Chitinimonas arctica: one gene and its partner. The protein of the gene in region 1 binds, or shares a complex with, the protein of each later gene. Links are inferred from orthologs where the notes say so. Each region holds a gene or a part of one and is shown on either strand. Other genes may lie near its edges.

Region 1 (7,938 bases):
AGAAGATTCTGCGGGCCTGAGCGGCACCGAGACGCCCCGACACCGCGCTGGCGCTAGACCTGCGCTCCAGACATGAATGGCAAAGCTCCAGAGATGAATGGCCAACGACAACCCCGCCCAGCTCTTGAAATGCACCCGCCTCGCCCATATCATTAGCACTCGTTAGCAGTGAGTGCTAACAGCGAACATCGATTTCCTGATTTTTGCCTGTTACGGCATTGCAGATAATCCCCCAAAGGAGCAGACCCTATGAAGATTCGTCCCCTGCACGACCGCGTCGTGATCAAGCGTGTTGAAGCCGAAGAAAAGACCGCCTCGGGCATCGTTCTGCCTGGCAACGCAGCCGAGAAGCCGGACATGGGCGAAGTGGTATCCGTGGGTACCGGCAAGCTGCTGGACAATGGTTCGGTGCGCGCCCTGCAGGTCAAGGCCGGCGACAAGGTGATCTTCGGCAAGTACAGCGGCCAGACCGTGAAGGTCGATGGCAACGAACTGCTGGTGATGCGCGAAGAAGACATCATGGGCGTGGTCGAAGCCTGATCGCCTGCGCGATCGAGTAAACGGATATCCCTGAGCGGCCCTTCCCACGAGGAAGCGCGGCGCCTGGCGCCCCGGCCGCATGGCAACGAATTTGGAGAGTAAGAACATGGCTGCAAAAGAAGTGAAGTTCGGCGACAGCGCTCGCGCGAAAATGGTTATCGGCGTGAACATCCTGGCCGATGCCGTCAAGGTGACCCTGGGCCCTAAAGGCCGTAACGTCGTGCTGGAGCGTTCCTACGGTTCGCCCACCATCACCAAGGACGGTGTGTCGGTCGCCAAGGAAATCGAGCTGAAGGACAAGTTCGAGAACATGGGCGCGCAGATGGTGAAGGAAGTGGCTTCCAAGACTTCCGATATCGCCGGCGACGGCACCACCACCGCCACCGTGCTGGCACAAGCCATCGTGCTGGAAGGCATGAAGTTCGTTGCCGCCGGCATGAACCCGATGGATCTGAAGCGCGGCATCGACAAGGCCGTGATCGCCCTGGTCGGCGAACTGAAGAACATCTCCAAGCCTTGCACCACCTCGAAGGAAATCGCCCAGGTCGGTTCGATCTCGGCTAACTCCGACGCCAGCATCGGCGACATCATCGCCACCGCGATGGACAAGGTTGGCAAGGAAGGCGTGATTACCGTCGAAGACGGCAACAGTCTGGAAAACTCGCTGGATACCGTGGAAGGTATGCAGTTCGACCGCGGCTACCTGAGCCCGTACTTCATCAACAACCCGGAAAAGCAGATCGCTTCGCTGGACAACCCCTTCGTGCTGCTGTTCGACAAGAAGATCAGCAATATCCGCGACCTGCTGCCGGTACTGGAGCAAGTGGCCAAGGCTGGCCGTCCGCTGCTGATCATCGCCGAAGATGTCGAAGGCGAAGCCCTGGCTACCCTGGTGGTCAACAATATCCGCGGCATCCTGAAGACCGTCGCCGTCAAGGCGCCTGGCTTCGGTGACCGTCGCAAGGCCATGCTGGAAGATATCGCCATCCTGACCGGCGGTACCGTGATCGCCGAAGAAATCGGCCTGACCCTGGAAAAGGCCAGCCTGGCCGATCTGGGCCAAGCCAAGCGCGTCGAAATCGGCAAGGAAAACACCACCATCATCGACGGCGCCGGCAAGGCCGAAGCGATCCAGGCGCGTGTTGGCATGATCAACAAGCTGGCCGAAGAATCGACCAGCGACTACGACCGCGAAAAGCTGCAGGAACGTAAGGCCAAGCTGGCCGGCGGCGTGGCCCTGATCAAGGTTGGCGCAGCCACCGAAGTCGAAATGAAGGAAAAGAAGGCACGCGTGGAAGATGCACTGCACGCTACCCGCGCCGCCGTGGAAGAAGGCATCGTGGCCGGTGGCGGCGTTGCCCTGCTGCGCGCCCGTTCGGCCATCGCCGACCTGAAGGGTATCAACCCAGACCAGGACGCCGGTATCAAGATCGTGCTGCGCGCCATCGAAGCTCCGCTGCGCCAGATCGTCCAGAACGCCGGCGACGAGCCAAGCGTGGTGGTTGCCAAGGTGCTGGAAGGCAAGGGTAACTTCGGTTACAACGCCGGTACCGGCGAGTACGGCGACATGGTGGAAATGGGCGTGCTGGACCCAACCAAGGTGACCCGTTCGGCGCTGCAACACGCCGCTTCGATCGCCGGCCTGATGCTGACCACCGATTGCATGGTGGCCGAGCTGCCGAAGGAAGACGGCCCGATGGGCGGCGGTGGCATGGGCGGTATGGGTGGCATGGGCGGTATGGACATGTAATGTCCGTTTAGCCTTGCGCTATCGAGAAAAACCCCGCTACTGCGGGGTTTTTCTTTGCCCGCTTACGGGATAAAATGCCGTTGGTATAGCCATCTCGTCCGCTTGTCAGGCAAGATTCCCTTCCTCCCGGGGGAGCTGTTACCTTCCAGCTCAACGAATCCTGCCACCCGACCGGCGCATGCGCCCCGTGGCAGGCAAGAGTATCCCCGTAAGCGCCGAAGCGCGGCCAGGGACAGATCAGGGCAAATGCATGGCATGGGCCATAGGTATTCAGACAAGGAGCCGGTAATGAAAAAGAATCAGTTCAAAATAAAGGCGCTATATGCGGGGGTCTGCATGGCCATGGCCAGCCAGGTCGCCCACGCCGCCGCCAGCCCGTATCCAGCACTACCGCCCACCCTGTCCTCGGCGGTTACGCCCAATATCATGCTGCTGATCGATAACTCGGCCAGTATGTTGCAAGTCGCAGCAGATCCATCTCCGTTTACGCGCGGGGATCTCTGCCCGGACCCCAACAACAACTGGTCCTCATGCATCAATAATAATACCGGTGGCTGGCGCACTACAATGGATAGCCCTACGCTCACTCCCAATAACAAAATGAACGTTGCCAAGGGCGTGGCTAAGGAATTGATCAGACTAAACCAATCCCTGCGCTGGGGGATTGCCTCGTTCCACGTAGCCAACCCCAATACCATAGGCGGCAGCGAACGTGGTGAAGCTGGCATTATCGTTTCGAACATCCTGCAAGCCGATCAAACCACGGGGGGCGTATCCAATAAGACCATATTGGATAATGCCATCGATAGCTTACGCGGTAGAACCGCCACGCCGTTGGGTGAAGCCTTGCTGGAGGTCACCCGCTATTTTGAGGGCAAAACGTCCTACACCAACAAACCCATCCCCGGCGGCGGCACGACCTATACCAGCCCCATTCAGTACCGCTGCCAAAAGAACTTCACCATCGTATTGACCGACGGCGACTCGACCAACGACGACAGGCTGCCTGGCAGCCCCAATGCTGCGATTTCGTACACCAGATGGAATTCCGCGGGCTCGCAGGAAACCAAGAGTTTCTCCGTCTGCACCGGTGTCAGCGCGAATTGCCCAGCAAGCTTGGAAGGCCAGACCACGACTCCGGGCTTCGGCTCCTCTACGGGTCGCTTCCGCGCGCTGCGTGACGTGGCGAAATACGCCAACGACCTGGATATGAAGCCGGGCTCAGGAAACGACGCCGATGGCAAACCGTACGATGACCCGAAATTCCCTAACCAGAATATGCAGACCTATACGGTGGGTTTCGGGGTGGATAATGACGTTCTGCCCGCAGCTGCCCAGGTCGGCGCCGGGAAATACTATACCGCCCTCGGCCAAGCGGAACTGACCAGCGCCCTGAGCAACGCCGTGTCCAGTATCATGGCAGCCTCCTCGAATGCCGGCGGGGTGGCGGTGCTGTCCGACTTTGCCCAAGCCGATAACTATGTTTACCAGCCCGTTTTCAGCCCCGATGGCTGGTATGGCGAGCTGCGCCGCTATAAATTGCTGCCTGACGGCAAATTCGATTTCACCTCCTTGCTGGAAGCGAATGCGGTGCTGAAGCCGCGTGCCGCAAGCTCTCGCCTTATTTATTCCGCCAAGACGGATGCAAGCTCGACCACGGCTTTTGTCTTTAACGACACGGCAGGGCTCAGCGCCATGACGGCCGCCCAGAAAGCCTTCCTGGGCGCCACGACACCAGAACAACAAAATGTCATCAATTCGCTGCGCGGCACCAATGTCACCAATTTCCGAGACCGGACCAACAATAAGCTGGGCGATATCATCGACGCCCAACCGGTGGTGGTAAGCGTCCCGTTCGGCTACTCCAACGATAGTACCTACACCACCTTCAAGACTACCCAGGCCAACCGTGGCATGGTATTCATCGGCTCGAATGACGGCATGCTGCATGGTTTCAATAAAAACAATATGGAGGAAGTGCTCGGCTACATTCCTTCCTCGGTTTACCCCAACCTCAAGCCCATTACCGACAAAGACTACGGCAACCCCTCTGCGCCGCACGTACACGCTGTGAATGGTCCGTTGCGGCAGGGTGATGTCAAAATCAGCGGCGCCTGGAAAACCTTGCTGGTCGGCGGCCTGGGCCAGGGCGGGCAAGGCTATTATGCGCTTGACGTGACCACGCAACTCCCGTCCCCCTCCGCGCCGAACCCCGGCTCAATACCGGCCCCGACTCCCGCCACCACGGTAAAATGGGAATGGAGTGAAGCCAAGGATAAATCGGTCGGGTATTCCTTCCCCAACTCCATTATCTATAATGTGCGCATGGGGTCCGGTAGCGTCACGCCCGCCGTTGTCCTGACCAATGGTTATGAAAGTGGCTTCGATAACTCAACCGACCCCGCATACGACGACACGGCCAATAGTTCCGCGCTATTTATTCTCAACGCCAATACGGGCGCGCTGATCAAGAAGATCGCCTTGCCCGCCACCAGCACCGGCCTATCGGCGCCGGCCGGGGTGGACTTTGGTCAGGATGGCGTGCTTGACTATGTCTACGCTGGCGACGTCAATGGCAATATGTGGCGCTTCGACCTGACCTCGGCCGACGCTACCGGCTTCAAGGTGGCAACCAACCCCATCTTTACCGCCAAGAAGGGCACTACCGCCCAGCCCATCATCATGCGACCGGCCATCCTACCCGTAAACTATGCCGACGGTGCGCCGCACGGCAATCTGGTCATATTCGGCACAGGCAAGTTGTTGACACCGGCGGATCGGACCGACACCAACGAGCAAACCCTATACGGCATTTTGGACGAGTTGGCAGCCAACCCAACCACGGTCCCCGCAACAAAACTCGTGGAACAAACCATCATGGCTACCGGCTCGGTGGTCGACCCCACCAAGCGCGTAGGCAGTTACCGCCGGGTTTCCGACAATACCTTGGACCTTACCAGCAGAACAGAGCTCAATCTGGGATGGTTCGTCGACCTGACGGACAGTAGCGAGCGGCTGGTCGCATCGCCCATGCTTTACGATGACCGGGTGTTTTTGGGCACGGGCGTGCCTGTGACGGTCGAGAAGTGCGTGGCGGGCGGCAAGGGCTGGATCATGGGGCTGAATCCGATGACCGGCGGCGTGATGAAGACAAAGAGCAACAAACCCTTCTCTTTTGTCGATATCAACAACGACCTAAAATCGACTGACGCCGATATGGTCAACTTCGGCGGCACCAACGCTTATGCCAGTGGCTATGGCCTGGACGGCATTCCCACCGAACTGACCTTTGTTCAGTCGGATCGTGTCATTACCATGCCTACCGTTGCAAATGATGGCAGCACCGCCGGTGGCTCGGTCGCCTTGTACGAAGCCAATTATCAAGCGGTTTATACTGCCAATGCGCCTGCGGGGACACAGGTGGGCCAACCGATACCGCGGCCTGAATCCAAGGACGGCTCCGGCAAGAATTACGACTGTACCGTGGGCACGACCAACTGTCCGCCGACGAATATCCTGAAGGCGCCAGGCGGTGTTCGCGTCGTACCGATCAACTTCCGTCAAATCCCGAGGTAGTAAACCCCCAGGATAGATCCGTCGCTTCGGCCGCGCGGCGCCAACCGTCGCGCGGCCGGCAATACAGCGCTGTAGCAGGATAGAATGTCGGCTTTTTGCGGCATCACGGATGCAGTAACAGGAGCAGCCTTCGGGCCGCTGCCTTATGTAAGGAATGGTGCGCCAGTCGCCCTTATTTAGTCCATTTAGCGGGAAGTACTCCCACCATGACAATAAAGACATACCCATACCGGCCAGGCGGTTTTACCCTTATCGAGGTCTTGATCGTGCTGGCGCTGATCGGGGTCATGACCGCGATCGCCGTCCCGTCCATGGCGCGATACGTGAACAATGCCAAGGTATCCGGCGCCGCCACGGAGATGCTGTACGGCTTGCGGGCAGCGCGTAGCCAGGCCATGGCAACGGGCAATGTCGTTACTTTCTGCGCCGCCAGCGCGGCGAATTCCTCGACTTGCAACACGAGCGGCACTGCCGACTGGGCTAACGGCTGGATCATGTTCTCGACCAAGGGCGGGACCGCATCCGAGGACAAGCGTTCGAATCAAATCAAGGGCATGACGATCACCAGCAGCCAGACCACGGTCAATGCGCTCACCTTTGCCGCCGGTATAGGCTCGACCTCGACGCTTACCTTTACCCTCTGCAAGACCGGCGCCGGTAGCTCGACACCTGGCCGCCAGATTGTCGTCGGTACCAATGGCAAAGCCGTTATCAAAACATATAACACCTGCACCTAGGGAGCCCGAACATGAAGTCGCAACAAGGCAGCTTACTGCTGGAAGCCTTGATTACATTGGCCATATTAAGCATCGGCTTGCTGGGCATCGGGATGCTGCAGGCACGGTCCCTCAACGTCGGCACCGGCAGCTATTACCGCAGCATTGCCTCCGATATCGCCTCGGATCTAGCCGATCGGATCAATAGCAATCGCTCCCCTTTTATAGCCGATAGCGATTCCACCGGCGTCATATCCCCGCCCGAATACGTGATGACATGTACAGGGACAAACACCGACACCCCGTCGTGTGGTGCAGGCACCTCGCAGGCGCAAAAAGATATGATCGCTTTCCACCAAGCAGTGCGGCAGTTACCGGGCGCAACGGGCAGCATCGCCAAGAGCAACAATTCCTACACCATCACTATCACCTGGGTTGACAGCAAGCGAGCCAACACTAGCACCAATACCAACAACAATAGCTTCACTACGCAGTTCGCAGCTCCGGTCTAGGATAAAATCATGTTTGCACAATCTCCAAACAGCCAGCGCGGCTTCAGCCTTATCGAGCTGATGGTGGGTGGTACGGTCGGCATGGTCATGCTGTTCGCGGTTTCGGCGGTTTTTCTCAGCAGCCAGCGAGCATCCCGCCAGCAACGGGCACAATCGGAAATTGCCGAAGAAGGGCGCTACGCGCTGGATACCCTCAAGCGTTTCGTTATGCAGGCCGGCTATCGGCAACCCGACCTCAATATCCCCAGCGCAACCGCCATCTTTCCTCCAGCGCCGCTCAATAGCGAGGCGATAGGATCGACCGGCAGCGATCTGATACTGCGTTTCCAAGGTTATGGCAGCCTGGCCTATGGCTGTGATGGTGCAGCCATCAATCTTGGCACCGGCAACGACTGGAATCAGATGTCCATCGCACTGGATTCCGCCAACAAGAAAATCACCTGCACACCATCATCTGTCGCTACAGGCGGCGCAACTGGCGGAGCCGCCGGCACGGCGGTGGACTTGGTCGGCGGAACGGACTCTGCAGTGAAAGTTACCGCCTTCGAGCTCCAATTCGGCTACGACGATACCACCAACCCCTCCAAATATGACGTGGGTTGCATGTATAGCAGCACCATACAGGGCGATTGCTTGGCCGATAGCTACAAGACGGCCGCCCAGGTAGGCAGCAACTGGAATCGGGTGGTGGCGGTACGGGTTTGCCTCAAGATGGAAACGGTCAAGGACGCATTTGAGGTAAGCACTGCACAGAAAGTACTCAGTTGCACCGACGGTAGTATCGCCTCGCAAAACAGCAAAAAACTGATTCGCACCTTTACCACGACCAGCAGCTTGCGCAATC
Region 2 (2,830 bases), 680 kb from region 1 along the record:
CGTGATACATTTCAATAATGCTCCTTTCCTTACCCGGGGCGCCGAGATCGCTACAATCGGCATTCTCGCGTTTACCGCCGCGATATCCGCCTATAAGGCTTATCACGCTCGCCAACAATGGCTAGCGGGAGTGGCCCCTCCCTCATATAAATACATACGAAGCTAAACCCCTTCATATCACTTTTAAAGCTCCTCAGCGACCGACCACGCCTTCGATTGTCGTTAACTTATAGAAACGTACAAAAAACGAAAGCGCCCAGCCAAGTGTTCGATTAGGGTGAGCAATTAATATCTTATTATCAGGGGGCTACCCATCATGCGTGTCACGCCCATCCATTCCAGCCCGGAAGTGTCGACCCACCCCGCGTGGCATGCGGACAGCGATCCCGCAACGCCGGACCCCTCCATCGCATGGCTGGAGGAACTGGAAGATAACCCGCCCGGGCCTGCCATGACGCTGGATCAGGCCGAAGCGCATCTCGCCAGATTGCAAGCCAAGGCCAAGGAGCCGTTGGTGGATGCACTCCGGCTGACCTATCGCAGCTCGGTCATCCGAACCATCGGTTTTGCGCTTATGTTGGCGGCAGGCCTGGTATGCGCCGTCTTCTCATTCACCGTGCCTTGGGAAGACTGGACCCGGATCCTGTTCGTGACCTGTTCCGGGATCGAGGCGCTCGTGCTGTTCGTATCGACTTACGCCTGCAACACCGCTTATCGCGCCTGGCGGGATGAGCGCCACTATATGGAACAACTGGCGCAGGGCAAGCTGGATGCCGAGCCGCCCAGGCAGTACAACGATTTCTACAAATGGGTCTAGCGGCCAACGCTTCAGGGCGCCAATTAAAGAATGCGCGCCAGCTTGAAAGCCGACGCGCATCCAAAAACCTGGGTCAGATGCCGCTACCCATCCCGCGACTACAAGCCGGCATCGGCCCGCAGCGCTTCGGCCTTGTCGGTAGCTTCCCAGCTGAACTCCGGCTCTTCCCGGCCGAAATGGCCATAGGCGGCTGTTTTGCTATAGATCGGCCGCAGCAGGTCCAGCGTCTGCACGATACCCTTGGGGCGCAGATCGAAATGGCGGCGGATCAGTTCGACGATCTGGTCATTCGAGATCTTACCGGTATCCCAGGTATCGACCATGATGGACACAGGTTTGGCGATACCGATGGCGTAAGCCACCTGAACCTGGCATTGCCGTGCAATGCCGGCTGCCACGATGTTCTTGGCGATGTACCGGCCCATATAGGCGGCCGAGCGGTCTACCTTGCTCGGATCCTTGCCGCTGAAAGCGCCGCCGCCGTGCGGTGCCGCTCCACCGTAGGTATCGACGATGATCTTGCGGCCGGTCAGGCCGCAATCGCCTTGCGGACCACCAATCACAAAGCGGCCGGTAGGGTTGATCAGATACTTGATCTCGCCGTTGAGCAGCTCGGTAGGCAGCACCGGCTTGATGATGTCCTCGATCACCGCTTCCTGCAGCACCTTGTAATCGATGTCCGGATGATGCTGGGTGGACAGCACAATGGTGTCGATGCCGATTGGACGACCGGTATCGGCGTCATAGCGCAGGGTTACCTGGCTCTTGGCATCGGGTCGCAGCCATGGCAGACGGCCATCCTTGCGCAATTCGCTCTGGCGCTGAACCAAGCGATGCGATAGGTAGATCGCCGCCGGCATCAGGGTGGGGGTTTCGTCGCAGGCATATCCGAACATCAAACCCTGGTCGCCGGCTCCCTGGTCGAGATCGATGCCCTGGCCTTCATTGACGCCTTGGGCGATATCGGGCGACTGCTTGTCGTACGCCACCAGGACGGCACAGCCCTTGTAGTCGAAGCCCAGTTCGGAACTGTCGTAACCGATCTTCTTGATGGTCTCGCGGGCCACCTGGATGTAATCGACATTGGCGTGAGTGGTGATCTCGCCAGCCAGCACACACAGCCCGGTATTCACCAACGTCTCGGCCGCCACACGGGCGTGCTTGTCCTGCGCCAGAACGGCGTCGAGGATAGCGTCCGAAATTTGATCGGCAACTTTGTCTGGATGGCCTTCCGAAACCGACTCGGAAGAGAACAGAAACTCGCGCATGGATTTTTCCTCTTGTCGCTGAACCGCCGATTAGGCGGCAGGGTGGTCAAACCCGCTAAAATGGGCGGATTCGAATGAACTTGTGACGTAGATGCTGACCCTACTATTGAAACTCCTGGCACGCTGCCCCTTGTTCCTCCTGCATGCCGCAGGCAGCCTCGCCGGTGTATTGGTCTGGCTGCTGGATGGCAACTATCGGCGGCGGCTGGCGGACAATCTGCGCCAGGCAAATCTTCCCGATTATACCTACTTGCTGGCCGACAGCATCAGCCAGCATGGCAAGGGTGCCCTGGAATTATTACTAGCGTGGGGAAGACCGGCCGATGCCGTCAGCCGACTGGTACGGCAATGCGAGGGCTGGCAGCATGTCGAGGCGGCCATCGCGGCACAGCAGTCCATTTTGTTCGTCACGCCTCATCTAGGCGGCTTCGATATCGCCGGCCGCTACGTCAGCAGTCGGCTGCCTTACCCGCTTACGGCCATGTACCGGCCTCCTAAACTCAAATGGCTGGAACCGCTTATGCAAGCCGGACGCGAGCGTGACAACGGCCGTACCGCCCCCGCCACTGCCGCCGGTGTGCGCATCCTGATGAAAGCGCTCAAATCGCGGGAAGCCACCGTGATCCTGCCCGACCAGGCGCCCGGAGCCGGCGACGGCGTATGGGCCAGCTTCTTTGGCAAACCGGCCTATACCATGACCTTGCTACCTCGACTGGCCCACGCCACCCATGCGGCCGTGCTGTTT

What was found. The genes of interacting proteins can lie anywhere in the genome.
Region 2: the proteins of groL (region 1) and metK are in contact, whole or in part, in a cryo-EM structure (PDB 8P4O), measured with the Escherichia coli proteins. The link is inferred for Chitinimonas arctica from one-to-one orthologs.

What each region holds. Positions count from the first base shown.
Region 1 is NZ_CP041730.1:2,082,418-2,090,355, forward strand. What follows is about bases 1-2,968. They hold groL (chaperonin GroEL), read left to right. Parts: upstream 1-646; coding sequence 647-2,290; downstream 2,291-2,968. Other genes in these bases: groES (co-chaperone GroES), read left to right, coding at 250-540; FNU76_RS09495 (pilus assembly protein), read left to right, coding at 2,579-2,968. Also shown: more of FNU76_RS09495, read left to right, coding at 2,969-5,866; FNU76_RS09500 (GspH/FimT family pseudopilin), read left to right, coding at 6,073-6,603; type IV pilus modification protein PilV, read left to right, coding at 6,615-7,094; FNU76_RS09510 (PilW family protein), read left to right, coding at 7,104-7,938.
Region 2 is NZ_CP041730.1:2,765,698-2,768,527, reverse strand. It holds metK (methionine adenosyltransferase), read right to left. Parts: upstream 2,086-2,830; coding sequence 916-2,085; downstream 1-915. Other genes in the region: FNU76_RS12495 (lysophospholipid acyltransferase family protein), read left to right, coding at 2,177-2,830; FNU76_RS12505 (hypothetical protein), read left to right, coding at 317-817; FNU76_RS12510 (hypothetical protein), read left to right, coding at 1-166. UniProt on the Escherichia coli protein: Catalyzes the formation of S-adenosylmethionine (AdoMet) from methionine and ATP.